One region of the Pelorhabdus sp. sgz311002 genome, then DNA from elsewhere that is predicted to be linked to it. Evidence: riboswitches for the same ligand, from Rfam matches in the RefSeq annotation. Region 1 holds a riboswitch; each other region holds the start of a gene.
What was found. A riboswitch is a leader RNA that binds a small molecule or an ion and turns the genes downstream of it on or off. The one in region 1 is predicted to bind cobalamin.
Positions count from the first base shown of each region.

Region 2: another riboswitch for cobalamin. It lies ahead of AC0NJP_RS07060 (sirohydrochlorin cobaltochelatase); the one in region 1 lies ahead of cbiD (cobalt-precorrin-5B (C(1))-methyltransferase CbiD).
Region 3: another riboswitch for cobalamin. It lies ahead of AC0NJP_RS07090 (ABC transporter substrate-binding protein); the one in region 1 lies ahead of cbiD (cobalt-precorrin-5B (C(1))-methyltransferase CbiD).
Region 4: another riboswitch for cobalamin. It lies ahead of cobT (nicotinate-nucleotide--dimethylbenzimidazole phosphoribosyltransferase); the one in region 1 lies ahead of cbiD (cobalt-precorrin-5B (C(1))-methyltransferase CbiD).

Region 1 covers NZ_JBWBCL010000001.1:433,014-436,235, forward strand. Annotated here, with positions in the region: gene AC0NJP_RS02220 (ArnT family glycosyltransferase) at 1-884, shown strand, start outside; gene AC0NJP_RS02225 (hypothetical protein) at 900-1,058, opposite strand; gene AC0NJP_RS02230 (hypothetical protein) at 1,129-1,485, opposite strand; cobalamin riboswitch at 1,686-1,858, shown strand; gene cbiD (cobalt-precorrin-5B (C(1))-methyltransferase CbiD) at 1,968-3,056, shown strand; gene cbiE (precorrin-6y C5,15-methyltransferase (decarboxylating) subunit CbiE) at 3,041-3,222, shown strand, end outside.
Region 2 covers NZ_JBWBCL010000003.1:261,143-264,364, forward strand. Annotated here, with positions in the region: gene AC0NJP_RS07055 (TonB-dependent receptor plug domain-containing protein) at 1-452, opposite strand, end outside; gene AC0NJP_RS07060 (sirohydrochlorin cobaltochelatase) at 594-1,652, opposite strand; cobalamin riboswitch at 1,763-1,942, opposite strand; gene AC0NJP_RS07065 (DUF4198 domain-containing protein) at 2,062-2,796, opposite strand; gene meaB (methylmalonyl Co-A mutase-associated GTPase MeaB) at 3,044-3,222, opposite strand, start outside.
Region 3 covers NZ_JBWBCL010000003.1:272,008-275,229, reverse strand. Annotated here, with positions in the region: gene AC0NJP_RS07100 (PepSY-associated TM helix domain-containing protein) at 1-877, shown strand, start outside; gene AC0NJP_RS07095 (cob(I)yrinic acid a,c-diamide adenosyltransferase) at 919-1,500, shown strand; cobalamin riboswitch at 1,787-1,968, shown strand; gene AC0NJP_RS07090 (ABC transporter substrate-binding protein) at 2,131-3,075, shown strand; gene AC0NJP_RS07085 (PepSY-associated TM helix domain-containing protein) at 3,112-3,222, shown strand, end outside.
Region 4 covers NZ_JBWBCL010000004.1:259,435-262,656, reverse strand. Annotated here, with positions in the region: gene AC0NJP_RS08890 (response regulator transcription factor) at 1-166, shown strand, start outside; gene cobT (nicotinate-nucleotide--dimethylbenzimidazole phosphoribosyltransferase) at 171-2,126, opposite strand; cobalamin riboswitch at 2,213-2,409, opposite strand; gene AC0NJP_RS08880 (cache domain-containing protein) at 2,590-3,222, shown strand, end outside.

The sequences.
Region 1 (3,222 bases):
TAGGGCTTCATAATTATATGCGCGCTACTGTTTCTGAACATCCTAAGGATAATGTTTTTTATTACTATCTAATTCTAGTACCGTTGAGTCTTCTGCCTTGGAGCGGTTTGTTATTTCCTGCTTTATGGCGAGCAATAAAGCAAGCTGGAGAACGGGAATTGTTTTTACTTGTATGGTTTTTTGGTTTTATTGTATTTTACTCATTTATGGCTACAAAGTATCTCACTTACGTATTTCCGGCAATTTTTCCAGCGGCTGTGCTTATTTCAGTTTATCTGGAAAAACTCTATACAGCGTCAGTGGCAGCAGCAAATTGGTTGTGGCTAAGCGGGCCAGCTTGTTTCATGCTAGCTATTTTTGGTGCGAGCGCCTATTTTATTCCGATTGCTCTTCATAAAATCGTAACAGCAACCGCTTGTACACTAATGGTACTGATTCTTGTTTTTATGCAGATGCAAAAAAAACAGACTATGCTCATTGTCACAGTCTGTCTTACGACGATTGTTTCCATATTATTTCTTATTCCGAATAATTTAATTCCTCTAGCAAATCATCGCTCCGCCAAAAGCATTGTTTCCGATCTTCCTGGTGATGCCACTGGGGCGATTTATGGTGAATATCAAACCTCAGCAGTATATTATGGTAATGTTCTTTTACCACGACTTATCTTAAAAGAGGAACCTGTTAATAGTAAAAATGTTTGGGCTGGAAAGTATACGATGCCGACGGAAACGCTGCAAACCTTTTTACAGCGTTCTGATGGAAAGGGTAAGTATATTCTTATGAAAGAAAAAGAAGAAGCCGGTTTTACCTCTTTACCAGAGGCGACCGACTTCCAGAAAATACAAAAACAAGATGGAAACATTCTTTTTTACCGGCAATAATGGAAAGTATTCTTGTTAGGAACTTGCATCATTTTTAGTTACCATTTTTTCCGTCATCCAACGGAAGAAGACAGCTCCGCAGCGGTCACAACAAAACTGATTCCAGCCTTGCTGCATTTTATTGCCGACAAGATGAGCATTGCCGCCGCATTCATGTCTTACCGCATTATACATAATAATCACTCCTTGTCGTAATTTGCGGAACCAATTAAGTTGAAAGGCAAGGATTGTTTTCTCTTTCCCTTTACTGAGGTAAGGCTGATTCTTCTGCCAACATATGAGGCGGGCTGGGATAGAAGAATTGGCAATTTTCTGGTTTGAATTTTACTTTTACTAATTCTTGCTGCAATTCATCAGCAAGAGCAGCTTCAAATTCTACTAAATGTTCATCTGTTACTAAAGCGTCTTCCACTAAGACGACGATAGAGGATTTTACTTCCGGCGCATTTTCCGGAATTTCATTGCGGTCAAGTGGAATCGTTGGAATTAGACGAAGAGCGGCCAAATATTCACCTTCCGGCGTAGTAACTTGGGCGCGGTACGTGTTAAACCAGAGAGTTTTTGCTAGACGGACTTTTAAAGGATTTTCAGGAGAATACACAGCATCAAACGACCTTTCTCTTTATAAAATAAGCAAATATCTATTCATTCTATATTATACCATGAAAAACAAGAAAAAAATGAAATTTTATGATAATAAGGGAATTTTAGTGCTTTTGTCATACTTTAAAAACTGAATATTCTTTTTACACGTTTTAAAGCAGGAATTTTGCTAAAATAATGGAATATACAAAATATAAATTGATAATCAAGGGAATAGGTGCTTTTGCTTAATTGGGAAGACCGGTGAAAAGCCGGCGCGGTCCCGCCACTGTAATGGTGAGCGCTCTTATCAATGCCACTGGAGAAATTCGGGAAGGCTAAGTAGCGCAATGAGCCAGAGTCAGGAGACCTGCCTGTTCTGACACACGCCGTTATGACCTACGAGAGATGGGGAGGTGGGTAATTGCGAACAGCTCTGTCTCTTTTACCCCCCTTTGCCAAAATCAAAGGGGGGGTTTCCTTTTGTTAGCAAGTCAAAAAATGAAAGAAGGGTATACGACAGGTTCTTGCGCTGCTGCTGCGACGAAGGCTGCAGTTTTAGCCGCAAGGAATCAATTTGTTACTAAAGTAGAGGTTTTATCACCGCAGAAATATCCAATTACTGTACCGATTGCTAAAGCTGAGAAGCTAGAGAACGGTGGCAGGGCTTATGTAATCAAAGATGGTGGCGATGATCCTGATATTACTCACGGAACGGAAATTGAAGTCACGGTAGAACTCACTAACCAGCCAGGCATTATGATACGAGCTGGTAAGGGAGTTGGCACTGTTACTAAACCGGGCTTGTCTGTGTCAGTAGGGGAACCTGCCGTGAACCCAGGTCCGCGCAAAATGATTGAGTTAGTTCTAGCGGAGCTTCTGCCGCCTCAAACAGGTGCTATTGTCACCATTTCAGTTCCACAAGGTGAAGTTCTTGCAAAAAAAACGTTAAATCCTATGCTGGGCATTGAAGGTGGCATTTCGATAATTGGTACAAGCGGCATTGTAAAGCCGATGAGTGAAGAAGCCTTTAAAAATTCCTTGACGCCTCAGATTAGTGTTGTAAAAGCTTTGGGACATGAAGCTGTTGTGTTTGTTCCTGGTCGAATTGGCCAGGATGCAGCAGTAGAAAAATTGCATATTCCCCTTGAATTCATTGTTCAAACAAGCAACTTTATTGGACATATGCTGGAAAATGCGGCGCAAAATGGTCTTAAAGAAGTACTGTTAGTAGGACATTTAGGCAAATTAGCTAAAGTTGCTGCTGGCATTTTTCATACACATAACCGGATGGCCGATGGACGGCTGGAAACGATTGCCGCTTATTCCGCTGCATTAGGTGCGCCACAAGCGGCTGTTACCGAAATTTTGGATTGTACAACGGCAGAAGCAGCGATGACGGTTTTAGAAAATTATCAATTAGAAAAGGTCTATGAAGTCATTGCTGCAAGAGCGAGTTTGCGGGCAGAGCGGTATGTCTTTAATGAACTAAAAGTAGGAACTGTTCTTATTACTTTAAAAGGTGAATTTTTAGCAGCAGATGCTGGTGCGAAATGTATCGGGGGAAAAATGGGATGGATCATAAAATAGTTATAGTTGGGATCGGGCCAGGCTCACCTGATTATATATTGCCAATTGCCCAAAAAAAGATAAAAGCTGCAAAAATATTAGCAGGAAGCCGTCGGGCCCTTGCTGCACTTAGTGAACCAGGGCAAATCACTTTACCGATTGATAAAGAAATTCCTGCATTGATGAC
Region 2 (3,222 bases), on a different contig from region 1:
CCTTTTACCACTTCGATCTTATCAATCATCGTCAGCGAAGGAAAAGAGCTCATGTCAAAGGTTGCTCTCCCCCCAAAAGCTCCCGGCAGTTTTCTAAGATTCATCCGACGCCCATCAATCATAATAACGACATGAGGATCACCATTTAAACTGACATATTGCTCACTACCAGCACTTCCTTGTTTGGTCACAATCACGCCTGTAACCTGTTGCAAAGCTTCGCCTAAATCTCGATAATGATTTTTTTCTATGTCGGCATGAGTAATTACAGAAACATTTGCTGCGGTTTCTGCCACTTTTACTGGCATGCGATTTGCTGTCACCTCTACCTGATCCAAGGAATAATCATTCGCTTCAGCGGCCCAAGAAAATCCCGTTGTTTGCGCTAGTATAGCGCTACTGATTATGGTATAAAGCAATGCTTTCCTAGTAAGTTTTTTTCCTGTTTTCATCTATGAAAACTTCCTTTCATAACAAAATAAAGAGCCTTTCCGCAATAGAAAGGCTCTGGAATCACAAAATAATAACTTTTAATCCCCTTCCCTAACTCTTGTAGGCAAAAATGGTGATTAGATTCTATATGCTATTTAAAATTACTTTTTCGTCATATGCTTTTTTTCAGGCTGTGATGCGCTTTGCAAAGCATCCCAAGCTTCATTAGCACGATCTACAAAGAGTTTCCGTACATTTTCATTCTCACCGAGACCATGAATGTAAGTCGTTACAAAGAAACCCTCTTTCTTTAAAATGGATTTATGGGAATCTGGTTCATCGCCAGCCATATCGTTGTTCGCATGATCCCCAGCAACCATCATCATCGGAATCAATGTAACATTTTTGACTCCATTTGCTTTCAACTTAGGAATAACGGTTTCCAGATTAGGCCAGCCTTCTACCGTATAAGTATAAACATTATTGAGTCCCATATCTTGTAAACGAGCTTGGATTACTGAATAATAGGCGTTAGCCGGGTGAGGCGTACCATGATACATCAATAAAATGGCATCATTTTTACCTGTCTTAGGAAACTCAGTTTGAATCGCTTTTAACGCATCGGTAACATCATCACGCTGTTTTTCTTGTCCCATCCAATAAATCAAAGAAGTCCCCAGAGTCATTTTCTTAAACTGATTCTTATAAATATCAAAAATGGCTTTGTCGTAAGCATATTCCATGCCAGGAATTACATCGAGTGAAGTAAGAGCAACTCGAGTATAGCCTTCCGCTTTCAGCTCGGCTAAAGCTTCTTCCGGAGTAGGAATTTTGATGCCTTCTTTTTGCTGAATTCGATCAATAATAATGTGAGAAGTAAAAGCCAAAACAACCTTTTGTCCAGGATGAGCCGCTTGAATATCAGCTACAGTTTGTTCAATCGTAAGCTTACGTGATTCTTCATAGGTAGTACCAAAACTCATCACCACAATTGCATCTTTATTTTCGAGATTCTGCATAGCCGGATTTTCCGCTACATTTACACCAATTTGAGCCGCATGTTTTAGCGCCGGTGTTGCCGTCTTCACTTCTGGATTTAGTTCATAGGCAGCATAAGTGGGGGCAGCATTTACCCCCATAAAGGTTGCACAGGCCAAAGAGATCGCAAGCATTTTTTTCCAATTTTTCACAAATACTCCTCCTAAAATATAAAATTGCATAAAATAAAAAAACTTCCTAAATGAATTAGGAAGTAGTAAACGTTCAATTCTCAGCTTGTAAACAGCCAAGAGACCTGCTACAATCCCCTCCCCATCGCTCGTAGGTAAAAATGGTGATTATTAAACAGGCAGTTCTCCTGGCTCTGGATCATTGCTCGCTCAAACCTTCCCAAAACGTTCGTTCCAGTGGCATTTCTTGAGTTTGCTCCCCATTACAGTGGCGGGACCGCGCCGGTATTTCACCGGACTTCCCTATTAAGCCTTACGGCACCTATTCTATCGATATTCAGTTTGTTCTGATTTCCACGTACTTACAATAACACTTTAAAGTTATTTTGTCAAATCGTAATATTCAATTAATTATAATCATGTTTTTACTATTAAATAAGGAATATTCATTTTTAAAAAATCATTCTTCGGGATAAAGTGTAAAAGTTAAGCTAGAAAAATATTTATTTTGAGTCGCCATATTATTTTTATCAGGAATTGGAAAAGCAATTTCAACCCCAACTACATTCACACCATTATTCGCTACTTTCATTGTTGCTTTGCCTTCACTATCTGTTTTTACTGTATAAGTAAGGTTATTGATGACATCTGGAATAATTTCTGTATTGACGAGAGGTCTGCCATCTTTAACGACAAGTACTGTCAAGTCATCTCCTTTATGCAGTGTAGTTGGATCAACCTGCGGAATAATTTGCAATGGAACATCTGGAACGGCCTGTACATTCTTTACTCCATGAAGATATGTTACATTATATTTGATAGCATGTGTGCCTTTCTCAGCTCCTGGTACTTGATAAATTGGTGCATTATGCACTTTACCATCTTGCCCCTTTGTCCAATATCCATAATCAAAATTTACGCTGATAACTGCTGTATCATCACTAGGAACTACAATAACATGATTTTTAGCATCGACTACTTTCGCTGTTGTTTTTTGAAATGTATCAGTATATCCTTGCACAGATTGTACATTGTTTGGATTATAAGCATTATCGCCAGGACCTTCTCCTAATATTAATTGTTTTTGATCTAAACGTTCACCAATCCAAACACCATGCGCTGAAGCCACACTGCCATAAGAAGCTGCAAGTAAACATGCACAAGCTGCCCAAACCAAAAATTTATTTTTTTTCATATCTATCACCTCATAAAAATTTCACAAGAGAAAAACTGACTACAAAACCAACAATTAAATCTCCCAAAATAAATCAATAAGAAATCTCTTTCTAAAGAATTAGACAGGGAGAGTTCTATCATAAAAGAAGTCGGCTAGGCATTTACCGAGAAAGATGCATCGTTCTTGCCAATTTGATCGCTTTCATAATCCTCTCCCCATCACTCACAGTCGAACAGTAAATATAGGTATCAATCTTCAACTTAAACTATACTTTCCTTTGCGCAAAGGCTTCAATTAAAGTTTGCACAGCCATTGTTGCCGAAATTTGACCGTTGACAACAGCTTGCTCGACTTTGTCCCGACAACGTACAACTTGAGGATTTTGGAAAAACAGATTGTGTAAATGTTCATCGATCATGCTATAGACCCATGACAAAATCTGTT
Region 3 (3,222 bases), on a different contig from region 1:
CTTAGGTATGGGGACGTTAGGGAGAAAATTTTTAGGCTTTATTTGTGCTGTTAGCGCTTTGTCAATTTTTACAGGTTTTAGACTATATGGTCCGTTCTGGGAAAAAACGACAATCGTGGGCGTACGAAACTCTTATCAATATTGGAGTCGACTACACAATCTTACTGGCGTTATTGTAGGAATCTGGGGGTTGATATTAAGTATAAGTGGTATCGGTCTTGTCCTATTTTCTATGGCGTACAATACCTATATTTCTGCGGCAAAAACAGAAGCAAAGCAATTTTTTTCAGGTTATGAGCAAACACATGTCCAACAATCGCCGATGCAAGCCTTAGCTATTGTAAGAAAGAATTTTCCTGATTATGTAGTCGTTTCATTACGGATGCCCGAGGCGAAATCGGTGATATATAGTTTTTATATAAAACCAGTTGTCCAGACGCCTTATCGCACGGGACAAACTGTTTTTGTTTCAGCTTATGGCACTAACGATTTGTCGACACCAGGATTTTATGTTAAACCTTTAGCCTGGTATATGGCAATCAGAGCATTTGTTTTGAACTTACATTTTCATAATCATCAGGGATTTTTGCTTAAGGTGATTTGGACCAGCTACATTTTATTAACAATGTTTTTAATTGTTACTGGGCTTGGCTTAGCTTTGAGGCGACAGCAAAAGAAGTTTTTTGCCATACACCCTGTAATCAGTGTGCGGGCTGGTAAAAGTAGGATTGTGCCCAACTATTTCATGCTTAGTGTAGTGTTTTTAAGTGTATTCGGTTTTATTGCGCCGCTTTATGGTGGGATGGACGATATTGCGGCAGTCGCATTGTTGGTTCCGCTTGTGCTTTTGGGGACGATATGGTATAAAGACAGATAATGTTTCTATACCACCATGTAGCGAAAGAAGGCTGATGATTTATGAAGGGATATGTCCAAATTTATACGGGAGATGGTAAAGGAAAAACAACCGCGGCAATTGGTTTAACCATTCGTGCTTTAGGCGCGGGAAAACGCGTACTTTTCTTGCAGTTTATGAAATCAAAAAGTTATAGTGAGCATCTCGTATTGAAAAACCTATCACCGAATTTGACGGTTGAAACAATAGGAAAACCTTTCTTTATTGCGAAGGAGGGAAGCTTAAGTCCGGAAGAATTAGCCCAATGGAGTGATGAAGTCGTTGTTTTTCCGCAGGGAAAGCCGCCCGAGGAATATAAAGCGCTTGCAGAACAAGGCGTGAAACGAGCCGAGGTAGCAGTAAGCAGCGGTGAATTTGATATGGTGATACTTGATGAACTTGTTGTGGCTAATTATTTCGAATTAGTGAGCGATCAACAGCTACAGTCAATATTAGCGAAACGATTAGAAACAGTCGAACTAATTCTTACGGGGCGAAAAGCTTCCAAGGCGCTTATGGAACAAGCCGATCTTGTGACAGAAATGACAGAAGTTAAGCATTATTATCAGCAAGGCGTTGAAGCTCGAAAAGGTATTGAAAATTAGCATAAGGGGAGACGAAGTATGGCAGCTGTAAAGTGCGCAAAATGTGGCAAGGTGTTTAATACGGAGGGGGCAATACTGAAACCGACAGGTGATGGTGCCTATGCAGAATGTTGTCCGCAATGTGGCAGCACGAATGTATATGGTGTTGATGATTTTCGAAATAACGACGATCGATTGTGGAAATGTTTTTAGGGCAGGATACTTTCCCAATGGAATTGATTGAGTATTGCGATTTGACAAAACTGGTTTTAAATGGTACCGTAAGGACGTAGATTTTATAGCAAAACTGAATAACGATAGAACAGGTGCCTGTAAAGGCTTAATAGGGAAGACCGGTGAAAAACCGGCGCGGTCCCGCCACTGTAATGGGGAGCAAACTCATGATATGCCACTGGGGTGAAAACCTTGGGAAGGTTTGAGCAAGCGATGATCCAGAGCCAGGAGAACTGCCTGTTTAATGATCACCGTTTTGACCTGCGAGCGATGGGGAGGCGATTGTAAGGACTTTTTATTTGTTTATTTATAGAAAAGTTGACTTATAGGCCTTTTATTTAAAGGGCCTATTTTTTATTGCAGAAATAGAAGAATCATATTCTTCTGTTCCCTACTAACAAGAAGGAAGGGCTTTTTATGCAACATAATGGTATGATTACGATCGCATTGCTTCTATTGGTTATATTGCTCACTATAGTTGGTTGTGGTAGTAATACAAGTAAAGTAGATATGACTAATCAGGCTTTTTTCTCAGTAACTGATGCAACAGGAAAGCAGATTATTGTTGAAAAGAAGCCGGAACGTATTGTTGTTTTATCTACCTCGATTTTAGATCTTTTATATGCAGTAGATGGAAAAGCGATTGGACGTCCTAGTTCTAAGAATGCCATTCTTCCGACAGGGGCTGAAAAGGCGGAAGAGATTGGTTACGTTTATAATGTTAACATGGAAAAAGTGATGGGCTTAAAGCCTGATGTTGTTATTGCTGTACAGGGGATGCACGAAAAACTTGTGCCAATGCTGGAGAGTAATCATATTCCTGTTCTAATATTAAAATACCGTACACTTGAGGATACTTATAATACGCTGCGAATCCTAGCTAAACTAAGCGGTACGCAAGAAAAAGGCGAAGCTGTTATAAGCGCTATGCAGGCGAAAATTCAATCTATAGTGCAAGATTTTTCTAAGGATAAGCCAAGAAAAGTCGTCATTTTACATGCGACAGCAAAAGATGTGACAGTTGAGCTTCCCCAAACAACAGCGGGGAGTGTGGCAAAGCTCTTAGGAATGGTGAATATTGCCACAGGAGAGCAGGCCATTAATGCGGAGAATGATATGACTCCTTTTAGTCTGGAAAAAATTGTACAGGAAGATCCTGATGATATTTTTGTCGTAACTATGGGAAAAATTGATGAAATTAAAGATCATATGAATCAAGAAATGGCTAGTAGTCCAGCTTGGAGCAGTCTGCGGGCTGTAAAGAATCAGCGAGTGCATTATCTGCCGCAGGATCTTTTCTTATTGAATCCGGGAATCAAAATGCCAGAAGCTGTGGATTACATGGCTAAAGAGGTACGATAATTCTAAAATTATGAGATGACTTATGAGGGAGAAGTTATGCGAGGGTTCTATCAATTGCATCGGTGGGTTAGCGTAGTTTGCACAATTTTTTTTCTGTTACTTTGCATAACCGGAATTCCGCTTATTTTTAAAGATGAAGTTCAGCAA
Region 4 (3,222 bases), on a different contig from region 1:
TCTACAACTAGTCGCCAGAGGTCATTCGAATGCTGAAATCGCCCAAGAGCTTCATATTACGGTCGGTACAGTCAAAACCCATCTCAACAATCTCTTTAGTAAATTTGCTGTAAGCAATCGTAGTAAATTAGCTGCTCTTGGCACAGAGTTCGGTTTTATAAAGTAACAGTCTATTCTCGCACGGCTTTATCTTGTCGCAATGCCCCTGGCCCATCCTGCGCCACAGAAACTTCAGCCTCGCCAAAAGTTTTCATATCACTCAAAACATGCAAAGAAGCATTAAAGAGTGAAAATCCTAGCAAAGCGCCCATTCCCGCAGGCTTCGTAAGCTGCAATGAGAAATAAGCGCAAAGGTCTAGTTGCGTCAGCGCTCCTGTCGCTTCTGCCGTAAAGGGCAAATGAGATGCCACCAAATGGTCTTTTACCGTCGAATTCAGCTCAACAGCAACCAAAGCAGCTGCTAAAGCAGCGTCATCGTCTAAAACAACTGCGCAACCATAGCTGGCAGCACCTAAAATTAGGCCTGCTAAAAAGCAGATGTTCTGTGAATGTTCGAGTCTTGCCAATCGTGGCAGTAAGGTTTGGCCGTCGCTTCGGGCAAGCAGGGTCTTGGCTGCAGCCATCTCTTGACTTACAAGTTCTAGGCTGCCAATGCCAATAATCTCGTTTGATAGAGCGGCTTGCTTGCTAAAGTCAACTCCCGCCTGAACCAACTGCCTCACACCTTGTTCTGTAGGAAATTCGGACGCTTCTTCGTGACGGCAAACAAGAATCTCTGCGCCAAAATGCTTGCTAAAGGCTTGAAGCACTTTGAACTTTGCTACAAACTCATTCTCGTTTTCGCTGGATTGGCAAGGACCTGTTAAAATCAACTTCTTGTCGCAAGATCGGGGCCGTGGCTGACCGATAATGCCTGCTAGCTTTCGCCCAAGTTCTTCAAATGCTTTAAGACTCCCCAAAGGCTTGGTTAAATTGTCAAGACGAAGTTGGCATTTTTCCATAGCCGCCTCATCTAAGGGCCTAATACTTGGCAGCTCCGACTCGCTCTGATCTATTGCAGCTAAATTTTGCCGCCAAAAACTGAGGCCCTCTGCTGACTTAAGCCAGTCGCCATCAAAGAGACGACACGCGCCCTTTAATAAATCAACAACGACGGAGGCGCCGATCGCCTCGCCAAGTCTTACGCCAACATCCACACACGCTTCCAGTCCAAGAAAAGATAAGGCAATGCGATGAGCTGGTTCTCCTGACAAATGGGATGACAAAATATAGGGCTGACAACGCGGTGAAATCGCATAGGCAATCATCGCCGCAGCTGTTGTATTCAGTCCGTCGATCACAACAGCCGCACGGTTTGCAGCGCAACCTAAAACAACGCCTGCTAAAGCCCCGATTTCAAACCCGCCAATCTTGCTAAGTACATCGAGACCATCACCGCAATCAATCTGATTTATAGCCAGAGCCTTGCGAACAACCTCAACTTTCACCTTCATGCGACTATCTGATATTCCAGTTCCCCGACCAGTTACAACTTCTGGAGCTAAGCCAGTAAAAGCTGCTACAATCGCTGCACTAGCCGTAGTATTGCCAATTCCCATTTCGCCAAGACAAAAGCAAGTATAACCTTGTCTTACTCTTTCTGTGACCAGAGCAATCCCTGCTTCGACAGCGGCAATCGCTTCTTGCCGCGTCATTGCTGGACCTTCCGTAAAATCTTTCGTGCCATAGGCAATTTTTCGTTGCACAAGACCTGGCACAAAGGATAAATCTCCCGCTATACCCATATCGACAACCACAAGATCGGAACCGGAATAATTAGCAAAAGCATTGGCCGTACCGCCTTGGGCTAGCAGATAATTTGCCGTCATTTCTTTAGTGGTCTCGATCGGATAGGCACTAATACCTTGTTTGGCAACGCCATGATCGGCTGATGCCAAGATAATAGCGCTTTTAGGCGCAAGCGGCCTTTCCTGCCGAGTGATGCCAGCATATTGAACCACCATTTCCGCCAGTTTCCCTAGCTGGCCTTTACTTGACGAAAGTTCCTGCAAATGTCCATTTGCTTGCGCCATAGCGGCTTGGTCAAGCGGCTCTATGTTTTGTATTGCTTGTTGTAATAAATCCACCGAATCTCCCCCATTATCACGATAAATTTTTCATAAAAAAAAGACTTTTGGGAGTTATCGTTCCCAAAAGTCTTTTTTTCCATAAAGACTATCTTACAGTTTAGGCAGGTTTCCTGGCTCCCGATTCATTAGTATCCACGCCTTCCCCGATAGCTGAGTGGCAATTTGTGGAACCTCCTCGGTACAGTGGCGGGCCCGCGCTTACACATGGAAAACCATGCTCAGACTTCCCTATTATCCGCTTTTACCTTCCAAAAGCGGCACCTAAACTAAATTATCTAATTGCCAAAATTATAGCAAGCCGTTGTAAAGGCGTCAAGACTCTTAAAGAAAAACAAGAATAATTTTTGCAATTTTCCTACTAAAAAAAGGAGTTCGCGCTGAAATCGCAAATATTATAGAATAATATTTTTCTTCATTTTTCGACAATTATGTAGAATCGAAAGATTCAAAGGAGGACCCTATGAAACTAGACACGCTAAGCCGTCAGTTTCGTGCGTGGACAATTTTACTAATTTTAGCGCCCAGCCTCCTCACGATGGCAATTTATGCAGCAAATCAAGTCAAACTTACCAAACAGCAGAATTTAGAACTCATCAGCCAACGGGTCGCTTTTCAGGAACGCCTGATTAACTACTGGCTAGATGAACGGGCCAATGACATTCTCAGTCTAAGTGAAATAGAATCCATTCGCCAGCTTGATTATAAGCAATTCTATGATATGCTGCAGTCAGTACAGCATAGTAATAAAAATTTTGATTCTCTATCGTATATTGACAAAGACGGTTACTTCCGTTTTTCTACGCTCAATCGTCCGATTCAATTTCCCCAAGCAACCAATCAGCCTTACTATCAAGCCGCCCTTGCGGGCCAAAGTTCGATCTCAGATATTGTAATTGGTCGCAACAGTGGCCGCTCCATTATCAATTTTTCCTCACCGATTTATGATCATCAGGGACAATTCCAAGGCGTTTTGCTCGGATCAGTCCGAACTCAGACGCTTGAAAACTTACTACGAGATAACTGGATTGGCAAAACAGGCGAAATTCTGCTTATCAATCAGGCAGGCGTTATGCTGACTGAACCGCGTTATCTA